DNA from 4 places in the Massilibacterium senegalense genome. Region 2 is predicted to be linked to each of the others. Evidence: riboswitches for the same ligand, from Rfam matches in the RefSeq annotation. Region 2 holds a riboswitch; each other region holds the start of a gene.

Region 1 (7,870 bases), 580 kb from region 2:
TTGGCCTCTTGTTTTGTAAATGTTTCTTGATTCCCGCTCGAAATTAAACAAAAAATACCTAACGTCGAACCGCTTGAGGCAGAAAACTCATACCACGTCATTGTCGGAAGTTGTTGTTCATACTGTTGAAACCATGTGGATAAGCGTGGTACACGTTCGTCTACTTTGACATGTTTATGCACTTGTAAATCCACATACACTTGTGCTAATTGATATAATTGTTCTTTTATCTGTTCATAATGTGGATGTTTTTCTAAAAAATGTTGACATTCTGACACGAGTGCATCTAAATATCCACCGTCATCTTGTTCTTCCCGATATTGATAATATGATTGATGCGAAGCACCAGGTGTTAACGAATCAATCATCGCTTCGTGTAACATTCGAAAATCAGTCGGATCTAATGATGTACTTCGATCACATAAATTATCTAGGTAGTCACTAATCGTTTGATAAGCAACAATAAAATCAATATTTTGTTCATATTTTTCAGGCGTTAACAAACTATAAATGGCGCCACCTTCACAATGGAATGTTTTCGTTGCAATGCTTGCTAGCGCTTGTTTTCTTAATTCTTGATTCGGAATTTTTAACGCTAGATGTCTCCACTTATTCAATCGTAAATGAACCGCAGGAATCACTTTTCGATACACATTCCACATAAGTGATACCGGCGTTGTTGGAACGACCATGTAAAAAAACCTCCTATTGTTGATGCATTTCTAAAAAATAGTGCGCATACTTAAATACTTCTTCTTTTTCCGGTTCGTTAAATACTTCATGATACAAACCAGGAAACTCTTTATACATTTTATCTTTTGATGGTAATTGATTAAACCATTGATAAACAGCTTGTCTATCCACAACTAAATCATTTCCCCCTTGTAAAATTAACAGCGGGATATTCGGAAATTGCAATACATGTTCCTGTGCTCGTTCAATCATGCGTAGTAATTCGCGAAACCAATGAACGGAAACAGACGATAAAATAAAAGGGTCTTTTTCATCTCTTCGAATTTGTTCATCGTTTCGTGTCGCAACCTCCTTACGAATCGACGTAGTTACTTGCAGCGTTGGTGTGAAAAAGTTTGCAATTTTTGCCCCGTAATTTATAAACTTATTCGGTACATTAGCAATTCCTAAACTAGGGGAAGAAAAAATGAGCCCATCAATATGTACGCGCTTTTGCATCATTAATTCAATGGCAACTAGCGCACCCATGCTATGTGCGACAATATAGGTTGGACGCTTTAACATGTGCGATGTTGCAATCCATTTTTCCACTTCTAACACATACTCCATAAATGTGTGAATATAACCACGGTGTGAAATGTTATATCCTTGGCCAGGTAAATCCCCAATCACGACATGGTAACCACTGTTAAGAAACTGCTCGATTAACCACCGATACCGTCCGTGATGCTCCCCTGCTCCATGGATGATGACGATTGTTCCTTTAGGATTTTTTGTTTCATGTATCCACATGTATATTCCCCTTCCTCGTTTCTCTTTACTTGTGATAAACTACAAATAATTATGAATATTGTTTCATCTATTTTAAAGGAGGGCATTCGTATGATTACATACCCGTTTAAAGACAAAAGTCCACAAATTGCAGAAAGTACGTATGTAGCAGATAATGTTGTCGTTACTGGTGACGTTATCATTGGTGATGAGTGCAGCATCTGGTACGGTACTGTCATTCGTGGTGACGTTGCACCAACTATTATTGGAGACCGCGTCAACATCCAAGACCAATCGATGTTACATCAAAGTCCAAATAACACCTTATTACTAGAAGATGATGTAACGGTTGGCCATCAATGTTTATTACATAGTTGTATCATCCGAAAAAATGCACTAATTGGGATGGGGTCCATCATCTTAGATGGTGCTGAAATTGGGGAAGGTGCATTTATAGGTGCTGGTAGCCTCGTTTCTCAAAGTAAAAAGATTCCCCCTAACACGTTAGCATTCGGACGCCCTGCGAAAGTTATTCGTCAATTAACAGAAGAAGATTTGCAGAACATGGCACGAATTCGACGTGAATATGTGGAAAAAGGGCAATATTATAAATCCATTCAAAAATAAAAAGGAAGCAACTACGGTTGTTTCCTTTTCTATTATAGGAAATATTCCGTTAAAAAGAAGAAATCCATTTTTCTTTACAATAAATTTAGAAAAAATCGCGCGTTTTTTTACACTTTCTTAACAACTTGGGGAATATAATAAGTAAATAAGCTACTAGACTGTGGGGGGGCGATTTATATGAAAACGATGATTGGTCGTTTGACAGAGTGGGATCAATCGATTTTCCGTTTATTTAATCAACATTTTCACAGACGATCTGTGTATATGTTATTAACTAAAATTACGCATATCGGTGGTGCGAGAATTACCATCGCTACCTTATTACTCTTACTGTTATTTGCACCAGATCCATATGCAACGTATGCAAAAGCTGCTGCGTTTGCATTATTTTTCAGTCACCTTCCTGTTCAAATCGGCAAACATTTATTCCGTAGAAATCGTCCTTATCTTACATTATCTGATACCTTTGTTGTTCATAATCCATTGAAAGATCATTCTTTTCCATCCGGACATTCGACCGCCATCTTTGCTGCAACGACACCGTTTATAATTGGAGAACCGATACTTATGGTTGTGCTTCTTCCATTGGCACTGCTCGTTGCATCATCCCGAATCTTTTTAGGACTTCATTATCCTAGTGATGTTCTCGTCGGAATTTTACTCGGTTCTATTACTGGAATAGTTTGTTCTTCTATTATGATAGGATAACAAAAGTCACTCCCATTCCAGAGTGACTTTTGTTATTATGCTTCTTCTTTTAAAATAGCTGCTTTATCTGTTTGTTCCCAAGGTGCATCAATATCCGTACGTCCGAAATGACCATATGCCGCTGTTTTTTGATAAAGTGGGCGACGAAGATCAAGCATTTTCATAATACCAGCTGGACGAAGGTCAAAATGTTTGCGAACTAGCTCTACTAAGCGTTCTTCAGAAACTTTTCCTGTTCCAAATGTATCTACTGCAATAGAGACCGGCTTTGCAACCCCAATTGCATATGCTAATTGTACTTCACATTTTTCTGCAAGTCCTGCAGCGACAATATTTTTTGCAACGTAACGAGCTGCGTATGCAGCAGAACGGTCTACTTTTGTTGGGTCTTTTCCTGAAAAAGCACCACCGCCGTGACGCGCATATCCACCATATGTGTCTACGATAATTTTTCTACCTGTTAATCCGGCATCTCCTTGTGGTCCTCCAATAACGAAACGACCAGTTGGATTAATAAAATATTTTGTATCATCATCAATAAAGTTCTGTGGAACAACTGGTGTAATGACATGATCGTGTAAATCTTTTTTAATTTGTTCTAATGTAACATCTGGTGCATGTTGTGTGGAAATAACAATCGTATCAATCCGAACTGGTTTTCCACTCTCATCGTATTCTACTGTTACTTGTGTTTTTCCATCGGGACGTAAGTAGTCTAATTCCCCATTTTTACGCACTTCACTTAAACGACGTGCTAATTTATGCGCCAAAGAAATAGGTAAAGGCATAAGTTCTGGCGTTTCATTACAAGCAAATCCAAACATTAATCCTTGGTCCCCAGCACCGATTGCTTCGATTTCTTCTTCTGTCATTTGACCTTCACGTGCTTCTAACGCTTCATTAACGCCTTGAGCAATATCTGGTGATTGTTCATCAATAGACGTTAACACTGCGCACGTATTCGCATCAAATCCGTATTTTGCTCGTGTATATCCAATATCACCAATTGTTTTACGAACAATTTTTGGGATGTCTACATACGTCGATGTAGTAATCTCACCTGTCACTAATACCAATCCAGTATTTACTACTGTTTCACAAGCAACACGAGCATGAGGATCGTCTTTTAAGATGGCATCTAAAATGGCATCTGATACTTGGTCACAAATTTTATCTGGATGACCTTCTGTTACAGATTCTGATGTGAATAAGCGACGTTCAACTTTTTTTGACATGAACGTACCTCCTTCGTAAACTAATAGATACGGTACTCGTCCCATTTATTTATGAGATGTAATGAAAGCCGTTTTATTTCTCCCTTATTTTCAGTTCTTTTCAAAAGAACATACGTGCAAATAACAAAAAAAACCTTTCCCACTTTAATTATTTAGGAAAAGGTTGACGTTTGGCTTTTCCTCTTATCGTTCAAAGCTATTGCTTCGCACCAGGTTTAGCACCTTTTCACCATGAAGGTGTTGGTTGCCGGGTATCATCGGGCCTGTTCCCTCTACCAACTCGGGATAAGAGTATCCGTTCGTTCAAATGATAACGAACAATCGGATTCCTGTCAACAAAATGACTGGAATATTTTCAAATATTGAAACAATGTTACATCAAATGTCTCCTCTCAGCATTATTCTGAAAATTCCGTATGATAAACGGTTCATTTTTTTGATTACATCTGTTATATTATAGTAAAATTCATTATTATGTTGTTTTATGAAGGCGACGTTTTACTGGTACTAAATATTGGATATTTTTTATTTTTGACAAAAGTGTGAAATAGTATAGACTAATTTTCTAAATATGTTATACTATTTTTCGAATTATGAGATTTCCATTATTTTTTACATGTAAAATTGACATCAATATCGATGCTGAATAGAAAATTGAAAAAGGATGGTTTTGCAAAAATGGGTACTGTTGAATATTCAAAGGATTTACTTGATCTTTTAGCTGGTAAGAATATGCTTAATAACTTATCTGTTCCACAACTGATGGAAAAAGCATTAGAACGTAACGAAGGAAAACTGTCTTCTACTGGCTCATTAGTTGTATCCACAGGTAAATATACGGGTCGTTCTCCTAAAGATAAATTTATCGTAGATGAACCTTCTGTAAAAGATAAAATTAACTGGGGTTCTGTAAACCAATCAATTTCACCTGAACACTTTGACCGTCTTTATAAAAAGGTGATTAATTACTTAAGTGAAAAAGAAGAAGTATTCGTATTTGATGGTTTTGCAGGAGCAGACCCAGAACATCGTTTACAAATTAAAGTAGTAAATGAATATGCTTGGCATAATCTTTTTTCTCACCAATTATTCATCCGACCAACTGCGGAAGAATTAAAAGAGCATCAAACACAATTTACCATTCTTTCTGCACCGAATTTAAAAGCTAATCCTGAAGTGGATGGTACAAATTCTGAAACATTTATCGTGATTTCATTTGAAAAACGTATTGTTTTAATTGGTGGTACAGAATATGCTGGAGAAATAAAAAAATCTATTTTTTCTATCATGAACTATTTATTGCCAGAAAATAACATTTTATCTATGCACTGTTCTGCAAACGTAGGAAAAGAAGGCGATGTTGCATTATTCTTCGGTCTTTCTGGTACAGGTAAAACAACACTTTCTGCAGATCCAAACCGTCCATTAATCGGGGATGACGAACATGGTTGGTCTCCAAATGGGGTATTTAACATTGAAGGTGGTTGTTACGCTAAAACGATCAACTTATCAGAAGAAAAAGAACCACAAATCTTTCATGCCATTTCTTTTGGTACAGTGTTAGAAAATGTTATTGTGAATGAAAATACCCGTATAGCTGATTATGATGATACATCATACACTGAAAATACACGTGCAGCTTACCCAATTCAAGCAATCGATAACATTGTAGAACCAAGTATTGCAGGTCATCCTAATACTATTATTTTCTTAACTGCTGATGCATTTGGTGTTTTACCTCCAATCAGCAAATTAACAAAAGAACAAGCAATGTACCATTTCTTAAGCGGATATACAAGTAAAGTGGCAGGTACAGAACGTGGCATTACAGAACCACAAGCTACATTCTCTACATGCTTCGGTGAACCATTCTTCCCACTTCCAGCTTCTCGTTACGCTGAAATGTTAGGGGAAAAAGTGGTAGAACACAATGCACAAGTATTCTTAGTAAACACTGGATGGAGCGGTGGTTCATACGGTGCTGGTAAACGTATGAACCTTGCTTACACTCGCGCAATGGTGCAAGCTGCTTTAACTGGGGAATTAAACTCTGTTGAAACAAAAACAGACGCTATATTCGGATTTGAAGTTCCACTTCATTGCCCTGGTGTACCAGATGAAGTTTTACAACCACGTGAAACATGGGCTGATAAAGAAGCATATGATAAAAAACAAGCAGAATTAGCACAAAAATTCCATGAAAACTTCAAACGTTTTGCTGACGCTTCTGACGACATCCGTAATGCAGGACCTAAATTAGTATAATATGTTAAAAAGACTGGCTCTACTTAGCCAGTCTTTTTTGTATTCTTTTAATTCTCCTACTGATAACTAGCTACCCTTATCCACCTGTTAGCAACTTCATATAAACAGCATGCCAAAAGATATCCACATCATGAACAAGGATTGTTTCTTACTTCTACTTTTTTCATCCACATAATTACCTTTTCCGTCACTTGTTTATTTAATGGCTGTGGAAAAAGGTGTCCTTCTCCTTCGTATTTCCAAAATTCCATATCCTTTTGGAGCGTACGTAAGTGTTGTGCTAATGTTACTGCATGTTCAATTCCTACATTTTCATCTTTTACTCCATGAATAATAAGGACAGATGCTTCTAACTTCGGCAGATATGAAAAAATAGTTCGCTGTTCATAACGTTCTGGATATTTATTAGGTGTTCCGCCAATGACCCGTTTCAACATTTTCCGTAAATCCACTCGTTCTTCATACGCTAACGTCATGTCTGACACTCCCCCCCACGTTACCACAGAACAAACAGTAGGAATGGTACAAGCCGTTAACATCGCCATTAACCCTCCCCTTGAAAAACCAAAAACATGAATATGTTTCCCATTTACATTCGGATGATTTTTTAACACTTCATATCCATGAATAGCATCCCAACGATCGTTACCTGCGAAATCTTCCCATCCTTCTCCACCATCGTTTCCACGATAAAATGGTGCAAACACGACAAATCCATAAGATGCTAATTGAACGATACGAGCTACACGCACCTTCCCAACATTTCGAATGCCACCACGTAAATATAATAATCCTGAATATACAGCTTGTTTTTTTGGTTCTACTAAATACCCTTTTACCCGTAATCCTTCACTCTCATAAGTCACTTTATATAAAAGCAAATCAGGGTGTGGACACGGATAACGAATTTTTGAAATAACCACGAAAGTCACACCTTTCTATGTCTAATCATATGTTAAAGGTAAGATGTAGGAAGGAGAGATAATCATGAAACGATGGTTGTTCTTTTTAGCTCTCTCGATAAGTTGCTTGTTTTTCCTAGCTTCTTGTTCTTGGAATCATCCACAGCCATTACGAGTAGCAGAAGTGACACGATCTGTCTTTTACGCTCCCCAATACGTGGCGTTAGAACAAGGATTTTTTGAAGAAGAAGGATTAACGGTAGAGTTAACGACAACTTGGGGTGGCGATAAAACGATGGCGACCCTACTTTCTAACGGCGCAGATATTGCCTTAGTTGGTTCAGAAACATCCATTTATGTGCATAACCAAGGTACAAAAGATCCTGTCATTAATTTTGCAAAATTAACCCAAACGGATGGTACATTTTTAGTTGCAAGAGAGCCACACTCATCTTTTTCTTTTGAAGAATTAAAAGGAAAAACGTTTCTAGGACAGCGCAAAGGCGGGATGCCTCAAATGGTTGGGGAATACGTACTAAAAAAACATCATATTCATCCGCAACATGACCTTGAATTAATTCAAAATATTGATTTTCAAAATATCGCGAATTCCTTTGCTTCTGGAACAGGTGATTACGTTCAACTTTTCGAACCACAAGCTAGTTTATT
Region 2 (7,870 bases):
TGCCACGATACATCGCCGCAAATGCTGCTACCGTTTCTTGAGAGGTACGATACAGAATATCTTCTGAAAGTTTTTTCTCTTCTTCTGGAATCGATGCATATCGTTGAAGCTTCTCTGTATTGACAATGGCATAATCGAGACCAGCTTTTGTACACTCATATAGATAAACAGCATTTAATACTTCTCGACCGACATTTGGTAAACCGAACGAAACGTTACTTACCCCTAAAATAGTTAAACACTCTGGCATTTCTTGTTTGATTAAACGAATTCCTTCGATTGTTTCTTCCGCAGAACCGATATATTGTTTATCCCCAGTCCCTACTGGAAAAACAAGTGGATCAAAAATAATATCACTCGGCTTAATTCCATATTTATTTACTAAAAGATTATACGAGCGTTTCGCAATTTCTAATTTACGTTCGCGGGTAATGGCCATCCCTTGTTCGTCAATGGTTCCAACTACGACAGCTGCACCAAACTTTTTAACGAGCGGTAACACTTTTTCGAATCGTTCTTCCCCGTCTTCTAAGTTAATCGAGTTAATAATTGATTTTCCTTGTGTATATGTCAGGGCTTTTGCAATGACCTTTTCGTCTGTACTATCAATCATAAAAGGTACTTTTACTTTGTTTACTACTTGTTGTAAAAATTTCTCCATGTCTTCTAATTCATTACGATCGGGGTTTGCTAAACAAACATCAATGACATGTGCACCTTTTTTCACTTGCGCCCGAGCAATTTCCGCTGCTTCTTCATATTGTTCCTTGCTTATTAATTCTTTAAATTTTCTAGACCCAATCACATTTGTTCTTTCCCCAACAAATAACGGTCTCATAGAAGAATCATACACTAATGGCTCAATCCCAGAAACTGCATGTGGATGAAGTGTTTTCACTTGATGTGGTTGATAACGACTCATTGCTTCTCGAACAACGCGAATATGAGCAGGTGTCGTTCCGCAACATCCTCCCACGACATTGATCCATCCTTTTTCTGCAAATCCTTCTAATTTTTTCGCAAATGATTCTGGTGATTCGTGATAATGCCCTTCTTCATCTGGTAGCCCTGCATTCGGATAGACACTAATTCTTGTATCTGCTAATTCCGATAAAGAACGAATATGGTCACGCATAAATTCTGGACCTGTTGCACAGTTTAATCCAACTACGATTGGTTTCATGTGTTCTAATGATAAATAAAATGCTTCGATATTTTGACCAGCTAACGTTGTTCCCATCGGTTCAATCGTTCCTGATACCATAATTGGTAAAATGACATTCATATTCTGGAATGCTCGATCGATACCTAAATAAGCGGCTTTCACATTTCGCATATCTTGGCTAGTTTCAAGTAGCAATAAATCAACGCCACCCTCAATTAAACCTTCTACTTGCTCTTGATAAGTATCTATTAATTTCTCGAATGTTACTCCGCCTGTCACCGAAAGTGATTTGGTTGTAGGCCCCATCGCTCCAGCAACAAACCTTGGCCACTCCTCTGTTGAAAAATCCGTTGCTGCTTTTTTCGCAAGTTGCGCAGCTTTTACATTTATTTCTTTCGCTAAATGACTTAAATTATAATCACTTAAAACTAATGAAGTAGCTCCAAATGTATTCGTTTCAATAATATCTGCACCAGCTTCTAAATATTCTCGATGAATATGATCAATAACTTCTGGCTTCGTTAAGATTAAATATTCATTACATCCTTCATATTCCTCTCCCCCAAAATCTTCAGCCGTTAAATTAGCAGCTTGAATCATCGTTCCCATAGCCCCGTCCAGTACGAGAATTCGTTCATTTAGTTGTTTTTCTAATAAAGATACTCCCAATTGTTCTACGTCCTTTCTTGTTTGAAATTAAATCGATGCTAGTTTCTTACGGTCTTTTGCCTGAATAAACTGAGCAAGTTCAACTGTTAAATCATATCGATTAAATGGTGTAATTAAATAAATACCGTTAAAATACTCCAATGCTACATCTAAAAGTGATTTACTAATAGCTAAACTTTCTTTCGTTGCTTCTTCTTTTGTTTGACAACGTTTCATTGTCGTTAAAATATCTTCTGTTAACCGAATCCCTGGTACTTCATTGTGTAAAAATTCTGCATTTCGCGCACCAGTAAATGGCATAATCCCTAAATAAATAGGCGTTTGCAAATGTTTCGTTGCTTCATACACTTCGATAATTCTTTCTTCCGAATAAACTGGTTGTGTCATAAAAAAGTCTGCACCAGCTTCTATTTTTTTCTCCATCCGTTGCACTGCTTTTTCTACGTACTTCACATTCGGATTAAAAGCAGCTCCGACCGAAAAATCCGTTTTCCCTTCTAATGACTGACCAGAAAACGATAATCCTTCGTTTAGTTGTTTAATAAAACGGATCAATTCAAATGATGACAGATCATATACACCAGTTGCGCCTGGAAAATCACCTACTTTTGCAGGATCACCTGTAATGGCTAATATATCTCGAATCCCTAATGCATGTAGCCCTAATAAATGCGATTGTAATCCGATTAAATTACGATCGCGACAAGTGAGATGAACTAATGAGCGTATTTGATATTGCTGTTTTAAAATGGACGCCATCGCCATATTCGAAATTCTTGGGGTTGCTAATGAGTTGTCAGCCATTGTGATTGCTTCTACTCCCGCTTGATGCAATGCTTTTGCCCCTTCGATAAAAGGTTCCATGTTCACGTTCTTTGGTGTATCTAATTCCACAATGATGGATCGTTTCGTTTTTACAACCTCTTGAAGCGGAGCATCGCTACGTTTCCTCGTAACAGAAAGCGTTGCTGGCGTTGCTTTCGTTTCCTGGAATGATTTTTCTGAAATCGGCTTTAATTCCCGAACTGCTTCTGCCATATAGCGAATATGTTCTGGTGTCGTTCCGCAACATCCACCGATTAAACGAACGCCTTCTTTCACAAATTCTGTTGCCATTTCGCCAAAATATTTTGGATTTTCTGAATATGAGAATTTTCCGTCAATATATTGCGGTAAACTAGCATTTGGATATGCACTTAAAAAAGCATGATCAAAAATCGGTACTTCTTTAAACGACCGTAACATATGAAGTGGACCTAAACGACAATTTAATCCAACTACATCTGCCCCTAAGTCAATTAACTCTGCAAACGCGTCTTTTACTTTCTTTCCGCCTTGCAACACTCCTACTTCATGAAGAGATAATTGTGCAACAACCGGAAGGTTGGTTAATTTTTTTGCGACTTTCACTGCTATCTTTAATTCTTCTAAATCATAATATGTTTCAAATAAAAAACCATCTATTTGTTCCTGTGCTAACCAATACACTTGTTCTGAAATCATTTTTTCGAGCTCTTCTAATTCGTTATCACGTTTATGAAGAGCACGAATACCACCTACAGTTCCAAGAACAAACACTTCGTCTTTTGCCGCTTGACGAGCGATTCTAGCACCTGCTTGATTGATTTGTTTTGTTAACGCTTCGAGCCCATATCGTTGTAATTTTTCTGCATTGGCTGCGTATGTGTTTGTTTGGATAACTTGAGCACCTGCTTCAATATAGGCACGATGAATATTGTATATTTCTTCACTATGCGTTAAATTCATTTCTTCATAAGAACGATCTACCCCATGGGAATATAGCATCGTTCCCATTGCCCCGTCCGCAATTAAAATATCATTTTGTAATTTTTTTAACAACTCCATCTACTCACACCCTACTCTTTATTCTCCACACAAAAAAACCCTTCCTCTAGAAAGAAGAAGGGAAAATTCACATGACCTTCTTCTTATCTAGCTGGAATTAGCACCTTTACCTACTAGTAGGTCGGTTGCTGAGACGTCTTTGGGCCAGTCCCTCAGTCTCTCTTGATAAGAAGTTTAAACGAGCTATCCTATTAAACTTGTAATTAACAATACTATAACTGTGTGAAAAATTCAATCCTTTTTCATACAGAAAGTTTTTCTGTATGTTTTAACGCCATTTGTTCTTCGTTTATAAGTCGTACTTTATATAATACTAGCCACCATAATCCAAGCATAAATGGAACGATAAAATAAAGATAATGGTCAAACTTTAAGAATACATAATCAAACATACCATGCAACATAATTGGAAGTAAAAAGGATAAAGATAAAAGAATCTTTTTCTTTTTTCCTGTTTGAAATTTACCTTTTCCGACATAATACCCCATCACCGCACCAAATAACGCATGACCAGATACTGGTAAAAGCGCCCGCATAAAGGCAAAATCAATTCCATATACAAATAAATATAAAATATTTTCAATCGTAGCAAAACCTAATGATACACTTACTGCATACACAATTCCATCGAAAGGTTCGTTAAACTCTCCATTCTTATACACACCATACATTAAAACAAACCACTTCACACATTCCTCTAGGAAACCAGCTTGAAGAAATGCTTGTTGCCAATCACGAATAAATAGACCTTCTTGTATAAAAATATATTGCATAAACATAACAGGGAAAGTTAATAAACACCCAAACAAAAACATCCGAATAACAAGTGAAATCGGTTCGACGTATTTATCGCGCAAATAAAAATAACTAAGTAACGCAAACCCAGGAGCGATTCCTGCTGTAATAATCGTAATCATTTGTTCCCTCACTTTTATTATTTTATAACGATTTCTTCTGTTTCAAGTATATTAGCTTCATCAATTATAGCTAAAAAGAACAAAACTGAATGTTGATTCATCTTTCGTTGTTTGCTACTCTATCCTTCCAAAATAATCTTTCACCATTTTACTAGCTAGGCAGCACCTTAAAGAGCGAACAAAAGGAAATTAGCAAAATGAATATCCTTCCTTTTTCTTTCATTATAGCTTCTTTATGATGACATTTATTCTTTTATTTTAACAGATTATAGCTTCCTTTTTATGTTTTACACAAAATTTATTGGAAAACAAAAAAATCCTTGCCCATCTTTTAAAAAGGGCAAGGAACTTTTACACGTATTTTTTATTTAACACTCTTTTTCCATTATTTTGTTTGCAATCAGACCTCCGTGAAATCGGCCATTTTCAATAAAAATTTCATTTGCTTCATTACCTGCAGCAATAACACCCGCAATAAATAGATTTTCCACATTTGTTTCCATTGTTTCAGGATTAAAATGAGGTCTTCCAGTCTCTTGATTTTCGATTACTCCCATACTTTGAATAAAAGAATGATCAGGATGATAACCTGTCATCGCAAACACATAATCATTTTCAATAACAACTTCTTCGCCATTCTTTACATAGACAACTTCATGATCACGAATTTCTTTTATTGTTGCGTTAAACTCCATTTTTACTAATTCATTTCGAACGAGCGACTCAAATTCTGGTAATACCCATGGTTTAATACTCGAAGAATATTCACATCCTCTATAGACAACGGTTACACGGGCACCTGCTTTTTCAAGTTCTAACGCCGCATCAATCGCTGAGTTTTTCCCACCAATGACAACTACATCTTTATCGAAGTATGGATGCGCTTCTTTAAAATAATGAAATACTTTCTTTTTCTCTTCCCCTGGAACATTCATATAATTTGGGCTATCATAATATCCAGTTGCAATTACAACATACTCCGTATTATATCGTTCTTTTGTTCCATCTTGTTTTATCGTATACACATGGAATGAACCATCCACTTGCTTTTCTACTTTTTCAACCCGTTCATATGCATTCACACGAACTTCTTTTAATTTCACGACTTCTCGATAATACGCCAATGCTTGATTGCGCTTCGGTTTCCGTCCTTCAATGATAAATGGAACATCCCCAATCGCCAATTTTTCACTCGTGCTAAAGAATGTTTGATGCGTTGGATAACGGTAAATAGAATGTACCACATTTCCTTTTTCTATCACAAGCGGATTTTTACCTATTTTTTGAAGTTCGATTGCCGCTGATAATCCACACGGACCTCCACCAACAATAAGCGCATCTTCTTTTTTCATTGCAAAACATCTCCTAATAAATGATCTTTTCTACTTCAATGATAAGCTACATTCCTGCAACAAATAGGAATGAACACTCATACCGTTCAAACATATATGCATAGTTAATGATAGCAAAAAAACAAGAAATCTTCCATCAGTGAAGGGTTTGCTATTCTTCATTAAAGCATAGATGAACTGGTTTCACTATTATACAAGAGGCGAAGAGTGCTCGATTAACGACGGAGCTAAACTAGGAAGTGTAATCCCCACTCCGCTGTTTTCTAGTGCTACCTTACCTTTTTGAAGAGGGGATTCTTCCTATCCATTTATGAGAGATACATATACATTCCCTTATTTTTTTAATGACAACAGAAGGAATTGTTCAATCATGGCTTCATAACTTAAACCAATTACTTTGGCTGCATCTGGAAACAGACTAGTTGCAGTCATTCCTGGGAGCGTATTCACTTCTAAAATAACAAATTCCCCATTATCTTGTAACAAAAAGTCTACTCGTGAATACACTTCGCATCCTAATGCTTGGTGCGCTAAAATTGCTTGTTGTTTAATTTTTTTACTTAATTCTTCGTCTATAGGTGCTGGTACAATATGTTCACTCATACCCGGAGCATACTTTGCTTCATAATCGTATAATTGATTTTTCGAAATAATTTCAATGATTGGCAAAGTCATTTCTTTTTTATATTCTCCCATTACTGCAACGGTAAGTTCTCTTCCTTTAATAAATTCTTCTAGCAGAACTTCTTCATCGTGTTCAAACGCTTTCTCTATCCCGTTTAACAATGTCTCCTCATCACCCGCAATCGTTAACCCAATGGTTGATCCTTCATGATTAGGTTTTACTACGATTGGAAATGAAAATGGCACGTCAAATGCCTCTGCATCAAATGTTTTTTTTGTTACTAAACAATCCTTTGCTACTCTAATGCCTGCTTTTTTGAAAAAAACTTTTGCCCGTTGTTTATCCATGGCTAATGCACTTGCCAAAACATTCGAACCAACATATTTTAATCCAAGCATATCTAGTAAACTTTGCACTCGTCCATCTTCGCCAAAACGTCCATGTAACCCGATAAATACGATATCCACATCTTGGTTTTTTAACTGAATTACTTCTTCTAAGCGGGCTGGATGAAAATCTATTCCAATCACTTCATGTCCCTTTTTCTTTAACGCATTCATAATTCCTTTTCCTGAGTTAATGGATACTTCCCGTTCATTGGAAATCCCACCATATAAAACTGCAACTTTCATCAAAAAAACTCCTTTCACATTATATAAAAAATCTTCCATTAAAGGAGGCTTTTATTTTTCTCCACTCTCACGTGTTAAAGATGGAAAATGGGAGTGTTATTTTCTTTTCATGAAAAGAAAAACCTCCAGCTTTCTTCTATTTATCTAGTTCATCGCTTCTTTATTCGTAAAAAACTACTATCATCATACCATGTTTTTTTAAGATGCAAAGAACTTGTTCTGAAATTTGTGCAAAACAACTTTTCTACGGTATACTAATTATATTCAAATTATGATGTGAGGATGAAGGCATGATGAAAACTGTATTTTTTTCTTTTGCTCACCCCGATGATGAAACTTTTACAACAGGTGGTGTAATTACTCGGTATGCAAAGAAAAACAATGTAAAGACAATTGTCTATTCTGCTACCCATGGGGATGCGGGGAAATGTGGAAATCCACCAATTTGTACGAAAGAAGAACTGGCAAATGTACGAAAAAAAGAATTAGAACAAGCTACTTCTATTTTAGGGGTGGATGAATTAATTGTAGATACATTTAAAGACGGAACATTGCTAGACTTAGAAGAAAACATTCTATACGAACGAGTACGAGAATTGCTACTAGAGTATAAACCAGAAATTATCGTCACATTTCCACCGCAT
Region 3 (7,870 bases), on a different contig from region 2:
ACAAAAAACATGCATAACCGATGAACCGTATTCTCTTTTTAGGATACGGTTCATTTGCTTTTTTATCTTATTTTCATTAATATATTGCTATTATTATGGTTGAAAGGATGATGATATGTACGCCTCATTTTTAGAAACTTGTAACCAACTAGTACCGAAAGAACAGCGCGGTAGTTTCCAACACATTCGCGCCATTCAACGTCTCTTTTCTGCTCATTTTCCTTTTGAAAATTTAGATGTATTAAGAAACGAAATTGGTCCGATTACGAAAGACTTTTTAATCGATAAATTTTTAGTTCGTCGGCGCGGTGGTCTTTGTTATGAAATCAATGCTTTTATGTATCTCATTTTGAAAGACTTACACGTTCCAGTAACCCTCGCAATTGGTACAACACAATCTGATGGTACTTGGAATGTCCCGCATGCCCACGCGATTATTATATGGAAAAAGGACGAAAAACTGTACGTCATCGACAATGGAACAGGTAATAATTTAGCGTTAGCACCGTTACAATTAGACGGACCAAGTGTCACTTCCCCGTTTGGATTGTATCGTCTAAAATCAGAACAAACCGAACAAGGAACGATTGTCATGCAAAAACAAGAAGAGAAACAATGGACCATTTTGTATGCCTTTCATCCTGTTACCGTTCCTTGGGGTGAACTGGATAGAATAAAAACACGTATTCATACACACGAATGCTCTTCGTTTCGTACAAAACTCATGATTACCCAAACGCTCTCAAACGGAACGATTTCTATTAATAATGAGCGAGTAAAACGAAAATGGATAGACGGCCAACAAACTATCGTTCCTTTTCAAACGAATCAACAGCTAGTAGATGCAATCTATATGCATTTCCCACCTTCTATCGCTGACGTCGCCTCTAACTATTTTCTATAAAAGTAGAACACGTGTAGCTAACCTACTGCTACACGTGTTGTTTATAATGAATGTCCAATGATAAAGCCAATAAAAGCAAGCAGGATTCCTAAGATGTAACTTAAAAAACCGTAGAAAAAGAGCCACTTTTTTTCTTTTCGTAATTGAAATAATTCTACATAAAATGTAGAAAACGTTGTGAATGCGCCAAGAAATCCTGTTGCAAGCAATAAAGACAGCGTATTCGAAACAGCTAAACCTGTCACTATTCCGAGTAAAAAAGAACCCACAGTATTGACAAATAGCGTCCCGATTGGAAGATTACGTTTTCCTGCATTCCATTTTTGACTAATAAAAAACCGAAGCATTGCACCAAAAAAACCACCAATGGCAACCATTATTACTTCTATCATAATGTCACCTTCTCTTTTCCACCTAACGTCCAACCGAAGAAAACAAAGAAAAAGCCTGTTATCACACTAATGAAACAATAGAAACAAGCAAGAAGAACTTCATGATTCATCCATAGTTCCACCGTTTCCATACTAAATGTTGAAAACGTCGTAAATGAACCGATAACCCCTGTACCTACTGCTTTTGTTAAAAGCGGAGAAAAACGATTTGTTTTCATTGTTCGGCTCGTTAACCATCCTAAAAAAAAACAACCGACACTATTTGCAATCATCGTTCCAGTAAAAAAAGAAGATGGAAACATCGTTGTCATCCACAGACTTAATCCGTATCGCAAAAGACTACCAATCATTCCTCCAATACCGATTAAAAAATAGATCATGCTTATTCCTTCTTTCTGAACAAAAAACTTCTACCCTTTTATTTAGAATAAAATTTTTGCTAAAAAAAGTAAAGGGGAAAAGCCGTTATAACGTTTGTAACGCTTCATCCAAATCACGAATTAAATCATCCACACTTTCAATTCCGACCGAATAACGCAAGAGGCCATCCCCTATACCACGAGAATGACGTACTTTTTTTGGCATTGCTGCATGAGACATTTTTGCTGGGTACGATAAAATACTCTCCACTGCACCAAGTGATACCGCGACAATCGGAATCTTTACTTGGTTCATTACTTGTAACGCTTTTTCTTCATTTCCTACATCAAACGACACAATTGCTCCATATCCACTAGATTGCTGTTCGTGAATGGTACGTTGTGGATGATTAGTTAACCCTGGGTAATAGACGTGTTGTACTTTTGGATGACCTGACAACCAGTTTGCTAATTTTCGAGCATTCTGTTCATGAATACTCATCCGAGCAGACAATGTCTTCATCCCACGCATTAATAACCAAGAATCTTGTACACCGAGCATATTTCCTAATCCATTTTGCATTTGTTTGATTTTGTTCGCGAGCCCTTTGTCATTTACAACCGCTAATCCAGCGATTAAATCAGAATGACCGCCTAAAAATTTAGAAGCGCTATGTAAAACAACATCGACACCAAGTTCTAAAGGACGTTGATAATACGGGGTCATAAATGTATTGTCTACCATCGTTAAAACATTCCGTTCTTTCGCAACTTCCACTACGCCCTTCATATCCGTTATTTTTAAGGTAGGGTTAGATGGAGTTTCCATGTAAATCACTTTTGTATTCGGTTGAATTGCTGCTTTTATCACTTCTATATCAGTCATGTCCACAAAGGTTGTTTCAATATTCATTCTCGGTAAAATGGTCGTTAATAAACGATACGTCCCTCCGTACACGTCTTCTGTACAAACGATATGATCGCCACTAGATAAAATCATCAATGCACTAGAAATGGCCGCCATTCCAGAAGCAAATGCATACCCATAGTTTCCACTTTCCAATTGCGCAATATACGCTTCTAATGCTTTTCTTGTCGGATTTCCGGATCGAGTATAATCAAATTCTTGTCCATTTAATACATCTGTTTGGTGAAATGTCGATGCTTGAATAATCGGCGTACTAGATGCGCCTGTTCGTTCGTCAATCGCACCTTCATAATGAATATTTTTCGTTTCGAATCGTTGTTTATTTTTCATTTATCGTTACCTTCACTTTCCATTCAAATTCTGCCTCTTTTAACGCTTGGTCCAAATCTTGAATTAAATCATCTATATGTTCAATTCCGACAGAAATACGTAATAACGTATCACTAACACCAACTTCCTGTCTAATTTCCTCTGGAATATCGGCATGCGTTTGAATCGCAGGATACGTTAATAACGTCTCTACTCCACCTAGGCTTTCTGCAAAAGAAATCAATTGAACATGTCGTAAAATTGGTTCAACTAATGCTACATCCACTACTTCAAATGAAAAGATCCCTGTATTTCCAGAAGATTGTTTATGATGAGTATGATACCTTGGGTGTGTTTCGATTGCAGGATAATAAACGTTTTTCACTAAAGGATGTACCTTTAAATATTTCGCTAGTTTTGTAGCATTTTCTTCATGTCGTTCCATCCGTAATGCTAAAGTTTTCATCCCTCTCATCAATAACCAAGCATCTTGCGCACCTAACACGCAGCCAATTGTATTTTGTAAAAATTCCATTTTTTCTGAAAGTTCTTTTCCTTTTGTTACAATTAAGCCTGCTAATACGTCATTATGACCACCTAAATATTTTGTGGCACTATGGACCACAATATCAATACCATGTTCTATCGGTCGCTGGAAAAATGATGTTAGCAACGTATTATCTACAATTGTAAGAAGTTGACGCTGTTTCGCCCAACTGCTCACCTTTTCCAAATCCGTAATCATCATAAGTGGATTGGTTGGCGTTTCGATAAAAATAGCTTTTGTCTGTCCTGTTTGTGCTCGTTCTAATGCTTCTATATCATTCGTATCTACATATGTCGCAGTAATTCCAAAACGGGACATTACCTGTTCCATAATCCGGTATGTGCCGCCATATAAATCAACTGATAGAATTAAATGATCTCCTTGACTAAAAAGAGAGAATACAAGTTGAATAGCTGCCATACCGGTACTACAGGCAAAACCTGCATCTCCTTTTTCTAATTGTTTAATCGCCTCTTCTAATACAGAGCGCGTTGGATTTTTTGTACGAGCATAATCAAATCCAGTACTTTCGCCTAAAGCGGGATGTCTATATGCAGTGGAATTATAAATAGGATAACTAATTGCCCCTGTACGTTTATCAATCGTTGAACCAATTTGCGCTAACACACTTTCTATTCTCATTGTTACAACTCCCTTCGTAATAAACAAAAAAATCTCTTTCATCATGTATGAAAGAGATAAAGGACGAGTGTCTCTCTTATCTCCCAGAATGTAATTTCTGTTGGATTTAGCACCGTATCTTGCAATAACGATTGGTTGCCGGGTTTCATTGGGCCAATTCCCTCCACCTACTCTTGATAAGATAATACTGATTATTCTGTTTTTTTAATTCAATCTATTCTTATCATATTTGTTAATATTAAAAACGTCAAGTAAAATTTACGATAAAGAAATCTTCTATCAGTAGAGGCTTTCATCCTTCTCCTAACAATGTTTAATGCACTTATCTATCTTTTATTATCTCGAAAGCAATAGGAGTTTGTTCAACGAAAAAGCAATAAGGCTCCTAGTAAAAAAGCGTGCTCTTTGCGTCTGCAACTAGGCGTCTTATTACGGCAACTTAATTCCCCGCTTCGTTATGTTTCAATACTATTGGGGTCTTACTACCTGTTAAAGAGGGTTCAACGTCCACTAATTTTTTGATAAAAAAAGATGTGCTATCTTTTTCGAAACTAAACCATACTTTGGAGAAAATAGCCATGCAAGTAAAAAGATAAAGCCTGCCATAGATGCCATGGCTCCAGAAATCGAAACATCGAAATAACTAGCAACATAGTATCCTAATAAAGCATCAATCGTTCCAATACAAGCACTAAAAACTAACATAACGGACAATTTATCTGTTAATAAATAAGCAGTAGCTCCTGGAGCGATTAACATAGCAACTACTAGTATAGAACCAACGCTATCAAAAGCAGCAACGGTCGTAATGGATACCATACCCATTAATAAGTAATGAATAAACATGAGTGGAATTCCAATTGCTACTGCCATATTTGGATCAAAGGATGTAATCTTAAATTCTTTATAAAAACAAAAAATTATTAGTAAATCTATAAAAAGAACACTACTGAGCAAAACAACAGCTTGGGGAACATCTCCTAAAAAGGGAACTTGGATGGTATCCCAAGGAACAAATGTAATTTCCCCCATTAATGCATGCTCTACATCTAAATGAACATTTTCAACAAACAGCGATAATAAGATAACACCAATTGCAAACAAAGTTGTAAATACGACACCTATTGCCGCATCTTGCATCGTTCCAAGTTGATGAAGTAGCTGAACTAAAAAGGCGGTCAGTAATCCAACAATAACTGCACCAATCAACATATACATGCCATTCACACTTTGACTAATGAGAAAAGCTAACACAATTCCTAATAAAACAGTATGACTAATCGCATCCGATAACATAGCAATTTGACGTAAAATTAAAAAGCTACCGACTATTCCACAAGTCACGCCAACTAAAATACCTGTTGCAATAATCCAACCTTCATAACTCAAGGACACTCCTCCTTTCTTTTATTTATTCTGCCTTCATAAAAGGGTAAGACGCTTTCACCTTTTTTACCATTTGTTGTAACGACTGAAAATTTTTTTCGATTAATTGTTCTCTACTTTCTACTTTCATGAACTCGTTCGGATACATTTCTTGAAGTTGCTCTAACGTTTGGATAATTTTTAATTTTTCTGCTGTTTGTTTCCCTTCTTCTGTTAGCATTATCATATCCAACGTAGTAACAATCCATTGTTCTTCTTCTAATAACGCTACTAATTTATTAAATGCCTTCCCTTTCATATAAAATGAAGACGAAGCATCTTGATAAGAAAGAGCTGATACTTGTTCCCTTGACAAACTATACAAAAAAACAAGCAATGATTCTTTTAATAAACGTTTATCATTTTCTTGTCTCCGCACTCTTTTGGCAATTAAACCCCGTTTCGGAGCAAATAACATCGAAATAACAAATAGAGTAGTTGCAGTTAAAACAATAAAAGGTCCAGTTGGAAGCCCCGTGCGTAATGTACTAATCAATGTCCCCATGACACCAGATACAGCACCTATTGCTCCCGAAATGGATACCATTATTTCTAATGAATCAGTCCAATATCTTGCAGCGAGTGCTGGCGTAATAAGTAAAGCTGCCATTAAAATCACACCAACTGCTTGAATACCGACAACAACTGTTAAAACGAGAAGCGATAGAAATAAAAAGTTTAAAAAACCAACTGGTAATCCAATTCCTTTTGCAAACGCAGGATCAAATGTTGCTACTTTCAATTCCTTAAATAAAAGTAATGTAACCACTACAATACTAAAAGCAGTTGATGTCATCACAATAACATCAGTACCGACTAAAGATGCTGCCTTTCCAAAAATAAAACTATCTAATCCACTTTTATTTCCAGAAGGAGTTTGGGCTATTTTTGTTAAAAGTAAAATACCCATTCCAAAAAACACAGATAATATTAGAGCAATAGCTGTATCTTCTTTTAACCGAGAATACAGTGTAATTTTTTGAATCAAATAAGTAGCAAGCAATCCTGTTACGGTAGCCCCAATTATTAAAAATAAAAGATTTTTTTCACCAATCAATAAAAAGGCTAATGCAATACCGGGTAAGGAAGCATGAGCAACCGCATCACCAATTAAACTTTGCTTTCTTAAGTAAGCAAAGCTCCCTAAAACTCCACTCGCAATACCAAGAAGAAGCGTACTTATTAAAACCCATTGTGTATTAGCATCTAATAACACTATTTCCTCTCCCCCCTCATGACTGTACAATCGCCTGTTTATTTTGTAAAAAAGTAAGCTGTCCACCGTATGTTTGTTGTAAATGTTCCAATGTAAACACATCTTTTGTTGGACCAAATCCAATGACCATTCGATTTAAAAGTAATGTCCAATCAAAGTATTCTGGAACTGTTTGTAAATCATGATGCACAACTAATACTGTTTTCCCTTCTTCTTTTAATTCATTTAAGAGGGCAATAATTGCTTTTTCAGTAGCTGCATCAACTCCCACAAATGGTTCATCCATAAAATACACATCTGCTTCTTGAGCCAGAGCACGAGCAAGAAAAATTCGTTGTTGTTGTCCCCCTGACAATTGACTAATTTGTCGATTTGCATATACACTCATCCCCACTTTTTCCAAACATCTCATTGCTTTTTCTTTATCTAATTTAGACGGACGATGAAACCAACCAACATGGCCGTAACGCCCCATCAAGACAACATCCAAAGCGCTCGTTGGGAAATCCCAATCAACTGAACCACGTTGTGGAACATAACCTACTTTTTTATTTTTTGGTGAATAGGACTGATCCAAAATTTTAATTGTTCCGGACACTTTTGGCATAAACTCAAGAATCGATTTAATAAGTGTAGATTTTCCAGCACCATTCGGCCCTACAATCCCCATTAACTTTCCTGCTGGTACATAAAACGAAACATTTTGTAAGACTGCTTTTTTATGATATGCGACGGTTAAATGATCAACCTCTACCGCTTTCATCCGTTTTCATCTCCTTATTTTAAAGATTGAACAATTGTATCAACATTATGTTTGTACATACCTACATATGTTCCTTCTTCCGTCCTCTCTTCTCCCATTGCATCTGAAAATAATTCTCCTCCAATCACAACGTTGTGATTTTTCTTTTTTGCTCCTTCTATTACGGCTTGAATCGATTTTTCAGATATACTGGATTCAATAAACACTGCTTTTACTTGACGATTTACCAATACATCTACTAATTTTTGCACATCTTTTATTCCATACTCTGCATCCGTACTCAATCCTTGTAAACCCATTACCTCCATGTCATAAGCATCACCAAAATAACCAAAGGCATCATGTGCAGTTACAAGTACCCGCTGTTCTTTTGGAATAGTTTCAA
Region 4 (7,870 bases), 630 kb from region 2:
CGGCATCTCTTAGTTTGACCCCTTGCAATCCAATATCAGCAATTTGCCGTTGTCCACATGAATTTGGGCAACCAATCATATGAATGCGTACTGGCACATCTACTTCTAGATGACGATCTAAATATTCTGCCACTCGTTTCATTCTTTCTTTCGTTTCTACAAGTGCTAAATTACAGTATTCAATCCCTGTACACGAAACAGAATAACCAATAAAACGGTTTGGTTTTAACGAAATACGTTCAAATAATGATTCTTGTTGTAAATCATCCAGATGTTCATTCGGAACATTCGGAATAATCACATTTTGTGAACTACACGTTCTAATTTCTCCATTCCCATACTTTTTCGCAATACGCGCTAACTCAAAGACTTCCTCAGATTGCAATCTCCCAACAGGAACATTAAACCCTAAATAAGATAAGCCTGGTTGTTTTTGTTCATGCACACCATAAAAATAACCGGCATTCCACTTTTTCACCGCACTTCTTCCTTTAGGTGGAAGCGAGCCAACTAATTCTACTAATTTTTCTTTAAACGTATCGACACCCCAATCGGCAATTAAAAATTTCAAACGAGAATGGTGCCGTTTTTGACGATATCCATAGTCGCGATAAATAGTCGTCATGCCAATTGCCACTTTTGTTGCTTCTTCTGGTTTTACAAATACATCTAATTCTTGTGCTAAAAATGGTCGCGCTGAAAGCCCTCCCCCTACTTTTACATGAAAGCCAACTTCTTCTTTTTCATCGATCACTTTTGTTGCTGGAATAAATGCAATACAATTAATTTCCGCATGTGCTGGATTATAAATATTGGCATTAATCGAAATTTTAAATTTTCGTGGTAAGTTCGAAAAATCTTCATTTCGTTGGAAAAATTGATAAATTTCTTGCACAACTTCTCTCGTATCAAAAAGTTCATCTTTATCAATTCCTGCTAATGGATTTCCGGTAATTGTCCGAGGAATATCCCCACATGCTCCCGCAGAAGATAACCCCACTTTTTGCAACCGCTGTAAAATATCTGGCACTTGCTCAATTGTTAACCAATGAAACTGAATAGCTTGACGCGTCGTAATATCAAACACTCCACGTCCGTAATCACGGGCAATGCTTGCTAATGTAACTAATTGTTCATTGGTAATAATCCCTGATGGAATGTTCACGCGCATCATGAAATAACCAGCTTCTTTTGGTTTTTGTAAATAAAGACCTGCCCATTTAAATAAATCCCACTCCTCTTTCGGAATAGAAGCAAACCCTTCTTTTGCATAGCGAGGGATATCTTCAAAAATTTTCAATCCATCTTTTTCTAACTTTTTTCTTTCTGTTTTATTTAACTCTGGATCATTCGCCCATTTTTTCACATATGCCATCGTAGATTCCCCCTTTATTTTTTGGAAATAAACTGTTTTTTTCCTAAATAGTGCAGTACTTTTTCGACACAACGTTCTACTGAATCTGTTGCTGTATGCAATGTGATTTCTGGTTGAAACGGTTCTTCATATGGAGAGTGAATGCCGGTAAAGTCTTTAATTTCTCCTGCCCTTGCTTTTTGATAAAGCCCTTTTACGTCTCTTTTTTCACATTCTTCAAGTGAACATTGGACATATACTTCAATAAATTCTGATGGATGAACTAAGTTTCTAACAATCTCTCTATCGGAACGAAATGGAGAAATAAATGCTGTTAAAGTGAATTGACCGCTATCAACAAATAATTTCGCAACTTCCCCAATTCGCCGAATATTTTCTTTCCGATCATCCTCACTAAAGCCAAGGTCTTTATTTAAACCATGGCGGATATTATCGCCATCTAACACATATGCACCAATTCCTTGACTGTATAAAGCACTAGATACCGCATTTGCAAGTGTTGATTTTCCTGCGCCTGAAAGACCAGTAAACCAAAGAATAGCACTTTTATGTCCATATAAACGATGACGATCTTCTTTTGTAATAGCCGCTTTATGCCACGTGATATTTGAACTCATTCCTTTTCACCCTTTCACTACTACTTCTTTTTGTTTCATTCCACGAATAAGCACTTCAATCACTTCTTTTCTACTAAATTCTGGTGGTGGAAATTCTCCATTTCTGAGCATTTCTCGTACTTTTGTTCCAGATAAAATAATTCTATCTTTTTGGTTATGTGGGCATGTTTTTTCAGAAGCCATTCCACGACACTTTTTGCAATAAAAACTATGTTCAAAAAAAAGCGGGAATATTTCTAATTCGTCCAATGTAAAATGCCTGAAAATCGTTTGTGCATCGTACGTACCGTAATAATCCCCTACTCCAGCATGGTCTCTTCCAACAATAAAATGGGTACATCCATAATTTTTCCGAACGAGCGCATGAAAAATAGCTTCTCTTGGTCCTGCATAACGCATAGCGGCAGGAAAAACTGCTAAAAAGACACGATCTTTCGGATAATATTGATTGATTAACACTTCGTAACTTTCCATTCGAACATCCGCTGGAATATCATCTGCTTTCGTTTCTCCTACTAATGGATTTAAAAACAAGCCATCTACTGTTTCTAATGCTGTTTTTTGAATATATTCATGAGCCCGGTGAACTGGATTTCTCGTTTGGAAACCGACAATTGTTTTCCAACCTAATGCTTTAAATTTTTCCCGCGTCTCTTTCGGATCTAGATAGTACGTAGAAAACTTTTTTTGCTCGATTCGATGAATAAGTGTAATCTCTCCCCCTACATACACGTCTCCACGGTCGTACATTTTTTTCACTCCCGGATGTTTTTCATCAGTCGTTCGATACACGTGAACTGCTTCTTTTTCTAAATCTGGTGTGTAGATGTCACGAACGTGAATCGTTCCATACACGATGCCATCTTTTTGTAACTTCACTTCTTCTCCAATTTGAAGTGTTGCTGCCACCTCTTTCGAAACTGGTAACGTAATTGGTAAGCTCCACACAACACCATCTTTTAATCTCATATGGAGAACAACAGATTCATAGTCTTCTTTCTTTAAAAAACCGGTTAGCGGGCTATACGCTCCTATTGCAATTAACTCTAAATCACTTAAAGAAGTAGCATCTAATTCAATTGCTTTTGTTAGATGCCGAACATCCTTTCCAATTTGTTCACGGTTAATTAAGACACCGCCATGCGCTTGTAAACTCATTCTTTTTCCTCCTTAAATTCCTCCACCTTGTTCATAGATAGAGCTTCTTTCTTTTCTCATTGTTTTCATCAAACTAATGGATCCTATCGTAGCAATACATACACCGCATAAAATAATGACTGTATAAAAATCAGTATCTAACCATCCTTTTACTAACGCATAGGCAATGACAGCTGATAACACAGGAGAAACAATCCAAACCTTTAACATCGTATGCACAATCCCTTTTTGCCACATAGAGAATCCCTGTTTAGCAACGCCTATACCTAATATTCCAGATGTGGTTACTTGTGTTAAAGGGACAGGTATTCCAAAAATAGATGCAATGACCACAAGCAATCCACCAGTGGTAGAAATCGCACTTCCTTGCAATAACGAAATGTCGGTGATTTTTTTCCCATTCGTCTCCATCACACGGCTTCCAAATAGAAAAGCACCAAATGCGACAAATAGTCCACCGTATAATGTTCCTTCAGCAATCGTTAATAAATTTGCCCCAACTAACGGTCCTACTGAATTAGCTACATTGTTCATCCCTGCTGAAAAAGCTTCAAAACAACCGGTTCCCACTAATATAATCATCCACATTTTTTCCCATTTCCCTTGAAAAAAAGTGGCATACTTTTTTTCTAAACGTAAAATACCTTTTCCAATTATGAAAGCAAAGAAAAAAGCGATAAAAGGGACAATAATCCAAAAACTAATAATCCAAATAATTTTCGTTGTATAAAGAGAGCGAAAAGCAATTCCAACACCAATGACAGAACCGACTGTTACTTCACTTGTCGATAACGGAATCCCTAAAAGATTGGCTAAAAACAGGGTCATAGTAGCAGCAAATAATACGATGACAACGACTTTTACTGAAAATGTTTGTGGTGGCACAATTCCTGATCCAATTGTTTTAACTACTTCTCCACCACCAAGCACTGCTCCTAAAAACACACAGACTCCGCAAATTAGAAGTGCAATCCGTTTTTTCGGAATAGCCCCTGCCCCGTATGCAATACCCATCGAAGCAGCAGCGCCACTCCCACCAATATTCATAGCAAAGAAAAAAGCGATGATAAACGCAAGAATAGTTAACATCATTCATCCCTTCTTTCTTTACGTCGCACTATGCAACCCGCATTCCGTTTTTTGAAAACCATTCCACCTGCCAGACCGTTCATCGTTTGGATTTGTTGCCTTTTGCGTACAAGGGAAACAACCGATACTTGGGTATCCTTGGTCATGAAGTGGATTATAATCTAACCGATGAAGCTGAATATATTTCCATATTTCTTCTTTTGTCCAACGGATTAATGGACAAACCTTTACATTTTTAAAGTTGTCATCTTTATTTAAAAACTGAACATGCTTTCTAGTTTCGGATTGCTCTCGTCTTAATCCCGAAATCCAAGCATTATATTTCATTAATGTTCGTTTTAACGGTTCCACCTTACGAAGTGTACAACAAACATTAGGCTCTTTTTCCCACAATGCATCTCCATATTTTTCTGCTTGTTCCTCTAACGTGACGGACGGTGTTAAAAAGTCAATTTGTACATCTGGATACCGTTCTTTTATTTTTTCAATCAATTCATACGTTTCTTTAAAATGAAGCGAGGTATCTAAAAACACTACTTTTGCGGTACAATTAATTTTTGAAATAAGGTCTAGAAGAACGATTCCTTCTGCTCCGAAACTACAAGCATATACAATCCCTTCTCCATATTGTTCATATGCCCATTTCAATCCATCGAGCGCATCGTTAAATGATTTATTTCGGGATAAAACGGCTGTTTCATCCCATGTTTCATACGTAAATCCCATATTTCTCCTCCCCTTTTTTTCCGAAAAAAAGACGATTTTAATAAAAGAATAACTTTTCTTTCATCAAAATCGCCTCTAGTATCTCTAGTCAGCAACATATGTTATCGAATTCGGACTTTTTCACTTTTTTCAATTTGGATCACCTTTCCGTCTTGTACAACAAGCGTAATCGTTCCAAACTTTAATGATGCTAGCATTTTTTCTACTGTTTGACACACTTCTGCATGATTGTCTTTCATCATTCGGTTAACTCCCCCTTACTTGTCATTGGAAGTTACCATTTTAGAGAGCAAACATTCTTATCTCTCAAAATGGACATCATTCTGCTGGAAGTAGCACCGTATTTTTCAACCGGTTGCTGGGGTTCCTCGGTCTAGGTCCCTCCTCCACTCTTGATAAGATATTTATTTCTTACTATTCTAATCAGAATTATGTAGAATGTCAATACTACTTTGTAAAATTAGTTTATTTTTTTGAAATGTGATTAGAATCACATTTTCCAAATCGGATACGCTATACACTAAAGATGTTATTCATTATCAATCGAAAGGAGCTTTCATCATGGCACAAACAAGTGAACTGTATGAACGTTTAGGAGGAAAAGAAGGAATCAAGAAGGTTGTTGATTTGTTTTATGATCGCGTACTAGCAGACGAAAGAGTAAACGATTATTTTAAAAATACCGATATGGAAAAACAACGCCGTCATCAAACGTTATTCATTACATTTGCGGTTGGAGGCCCTAACCAATACACTGGAGCATCTATGCAAAAAGCACATGAAGGCATGGGATTACAAGATATTCATTTTGACGCGATTGTAGAACACCTAGCATTCAGCCTACAACACTTCGGCGTACCTAAAGAAGACATCCAAACAATCGCCAACAAATTAGAACCAATGCGAAAAGAAATCGTAGAAAAATAAAAAAGTGGAGGGTGGCTCGCTCACCGACAGAGTAATAAGACGTGCAACGGAAGAGGCGCCTCTTTGCCTCTGGAGTTGAGCGGCTTATTACGGCAGTCGGTAGCCGCCCGGAACTGGATTATTAAAAAGTGGAGATGGGCTCGTTTAACGACGGAGCTATAAGGCGAAGACCGGAAGAGGCGTCTCTTTGCCTCTGAAATCGGGTGACTTAGTACGGCAGTCGGTAGCCCATCGCAACTAGATTATTCAAAAAGTAGAGGGCGCTTGATTAAGGGCGACTAGCATAAGATGAATTGCGGAATAAAATACTCTTTCCCCAAAAAGCAACTTTTCTTATGACGCGAGCCTACAGCACCATGTCGGAAAATTAACAACAGCGCCTTTGTTTGGAATAGGCGCTGTTGTTTTTATGTTTAATAATAAAGAAAGCTTCCATCGGTGAGGTTTTTGCACTTTTCCTACGGATGGCTAGATGCGCTTACTCAAGGTGTACGGGCAATTCTTAACTCTTTTCATTTTGAGCGCTTCTTAACGTTTTAAAGCGGGGTTCTTATTGCCCGTTAGCTGGGGGATGAAAAAGGTATAACTGATGATTCCTTACATCCATTCTTTTTTCTTTTTTTAATGTTGGAATGGCCCGTGTAACTGTTTCTCTTGAAATACCGACTAAGTCTGCTATTTCTTGATGGGTTGGCGCCGGGGAAATCATATAGCCATCTTGTACTTTTTTACCGATACGGCAAGCAATTGGCCAGATTACTTCGTAAATCCTGGTTGGTATATTTTTGTCTAAAGATTTCACTAAACGTTGTTGTAATTCTCGGATATGCTGGTCCATTAATTCTGCTAAACGCATCTGCAAAAATGGTATTTTATTACAAACTAATTGAAAGTCTTCTACTCGCATTACCCATACTACACTCGGTAATTGTGCTTGTGCTGTAGCGGGATAGGTGCCTTCTTTTGTTACCCCTACGTGAGGAAACATGTCATTTGAAACAAACAAATTCACAATTTGTTCTCTCCCACTTTTCTCTGTCCGAAATACTTTTACTAATCCTTCTATTAAAAAATAAACAAACGTACAAGGTTCTTGTTCGAAAAAAAGATACGTTCCTTTTTCAAATGTTTTTTCCACCAATAAAGGAGAAATCATGTCATATTGTTCTTTTGTACAAGAACAAAAGAAAGAAATTTGTTCCAATTGTTTTCGCTTTTCCATATTTCCAACCTCATTGTTTAACTTTTTCTTCTTAAAGCATACTAACGTTAGAAGAAAAAAGAAAGAGGCGATGTATAGATGACACAATGGTTTCACCATTTCTCCTTACTTCCTGTCACGATACGATTGCTCTTATTTATTTTTATGTTTTTATTCTCTTTCGGAACAATTATCCACTATATAGAACCAACAAATTATCCTTCCCTTTTTGATGGTGTTTGGTGGGCAATTATTACAATGGCTACGGTAGGATATGGTGACTTTACTCCCAAAACAACGGAAGGAAAAATAATCACCATGATTATGATTTTAACTGGAGGAGCTTTTATGGCGCATTACATGGCGACTATAGCTTCGATTGCTAGTCGAAAACAAAATGAACAAAAGAAAGGAAAAAAAGCATTGATGTTAAAAAATCATATCGTCTTTATTGGCTGGAACGAGCGAACAAAACTATTATGTCAATTTTTCAACAAAGACACCCTTCTTTTAATAGATGAGACCGTTCAAGTGCAACCAATATCTCTTCCTTCTTTTTATTTTTTAAAAGGTACACCCTATTTTGATGAGACATTACAAAAAGCAACTATTAAGCAAGCAAAGGCTGTTTTTATTACTGCCGATCAATATAAACCAGAAAAAGATGCGGACAATCAAACAATTTTAACGATTCTTGCGATTAGAGGTTTTTCTTCCACCCTCCCTATTTTTGCGGAAATATTAACAGCAGATCAACAGAACAATGCTATACGCGCT

What was found. A riboswitch is a leader RNA that binds a small molecule or an ion and turns the genes downstream of it on or off. The one in region 2 is predicted to bind S-adenosylmethionine.
Region 1: linked by a shared signal. The riboswitch ahead of metK (methionine adenosyltransferase) and the one ahead of BN1372_RS07875 (bifunctional homocysteine S-methyltransferase/methylenetetrahydrofolate reductase) in region 2 are both predicted to bind S-adenosylmethionine.
Region 3: linked by a shared signal. The riboswitch ahead of BN1372_RS02475 (aminotransferase class I/II-fold pyridoxal phosphate-dependent enzyme) and the one ahead of BN1372_RS07875 (bifunctional homocysteine S-methyltransferase/methylenetetrahydrofolate reductase) in region 2 are both predicted to bind S-adenosylmethionine.
Region 4: linked by a shared signal. The riboswitch ahead of BN1372_RS14720 (YezD family protein) and the one ahead of BN1372_RS07875 (bifunctional homocysteine S-methyltransferase/methylenetetrahydrofolate reductase) in region 2 are both predicted to bind S-adenosylmethionine.

The regions. Positions count from the first base shown of each region.
Region 1 covers NZ_LN831786.1:1,484,416-1,492,285, forward strand. The annotation lists gene BN1372_RS10710 (tetraprenyl-beta-curcumene synthase family protein) at 1-692, opposite strand, end outside; gene BN1372_RS10715 (alpha/beta hydrolase) at 706-1,485, opposite strand; gene BN1372_RS10720 (gamma carbonic anhydrase) at 1,579-2,091, shown strand; gene BN1372_RS10725 (phosphatase PAP2 family protein) at 2,269-2,799, shown strand; gene metK (methionine adenosyltransferase) at 2,835-4,034, opposite strand; SAM riboswitch class I at 4,215-4,326, opposite strand; gene pckA (phosphoenolpyruvate carboxykinase (ATP)) at 4,713-6,299, shown strand; gene BN1372_RS10740 (alpha/beta hydrolase family protein) at 6,428-7,222, opposite strand; gene BN1372_RS10745 (ABC transporter substrate-binding protein) at 7,287-7,870, shown strand, end outside.
Region 2 covers NZ_LN831786.1:901,726-909,595, forward strand. The annotation lists gene metH (methionine synthase) at 1-1,834, opposite strand, end outside; gene BN1372_RS07875 (bifunctional homocysteine S-methyltransferase/methylenetetrahydrofolate reductase) at 1,862-3,700, opposite strand; SAM riboswitch class I at 3,781-3,872, opposite strand; gene prsW (glutamic-type intramembrane protease PrsW) at 3,943-4,617, opposite strand; gene BN1372_RS07885 (YpdA family putative bacillithiol disulfide reductase) at 4,986-5,969, opposite strand; gene BN1372_RS07890 (D-alanine--D-alanine ligase) at 6,303-7,226, opposite strand; gene BN1372_RS07895 (PIG-L deacetylase family protein) at 7,520-7,870, shown strand, end outside.
Region 3 covers NZ_LN831785.1:339,374-347,243, forward strand. The annotation lists gene BN1372_RS02450 (FTR1 family iron permease) at 1-17, shown strand, start outside; gene BN1372_RS02455 (arylamine N-acetyltransferase family protein) at 116-904, shown strand; gene crcB (fluoride efflux transporter CrcB) at 946-1,296, opposite strand; gene crcB (fluoride efflux transporter CrcB) at 1,293-1,676, opposite strand; gene BN1372_RS02470 (trans-sulfuration enzyme family protein) at 1,762-2,913, opposite strand; gene BN1372_RS02475 (aminotransferase class I/II-fold pyridoxal phosphate-dependent enzyme) at 2,903-4,081, opposite strand; SAM riboswitch class I at 4,155-4,264, opposite strand; gene BN1372_RS02480 (metal ABC transporter permease) at 4,592-5,470, opposite strand; gene BN1372_RS02485 (metal ABC transporter permease) at 5,493-6,722, opposite strand; gene BN1372_RS02490 (metal ABC transporter ATP-binding protein) at 6,739-7,485, opposite strand; gene BN1372_RS02495 (metal ABC transporter solute-binding protein, Zn/Mn family) at 7,500-7,870, opposite strand, start outside.
Region 4 covers NZ_LN831786.1:1,536,537-1,544,406, forward strand. The annotation lists gene BN1372_RS10985 (nitrite/sulfite reductase) at 1-1,375, opposite strand, end outside; gene cysC (adenylyl-sulfate kinase) at 1,390-1,992, opposite strand; gene sat (sulfate adenylyltransferase) at 1,999-3,150, opposite strand; gene BN1372_RS11000 (inorganic phosphate transporter) at 3,163-4,239, opposite strand; gene BN1372_RS11005 (phosphoadenylyl-sulfate reductase) at 4,258-4,965, opposite strand; gene BN1372_RS14720 (YezD family protein) at 5,067-5,207, opposite strand; SAM riboswitch class I at 5,262-5,367, opposite strand; gene BN1372_RS11010 (group I truncated hemoglobin) at 5,527-5,892, shown strand; gene BN1372_RS11015 (Crp/Fnr family transcriptional regulator) at 6,443-7,114, opposite strand; gene BN1372_RS11020 (potassium channel family protein) at 7,193-7,870, shown strand, end outside.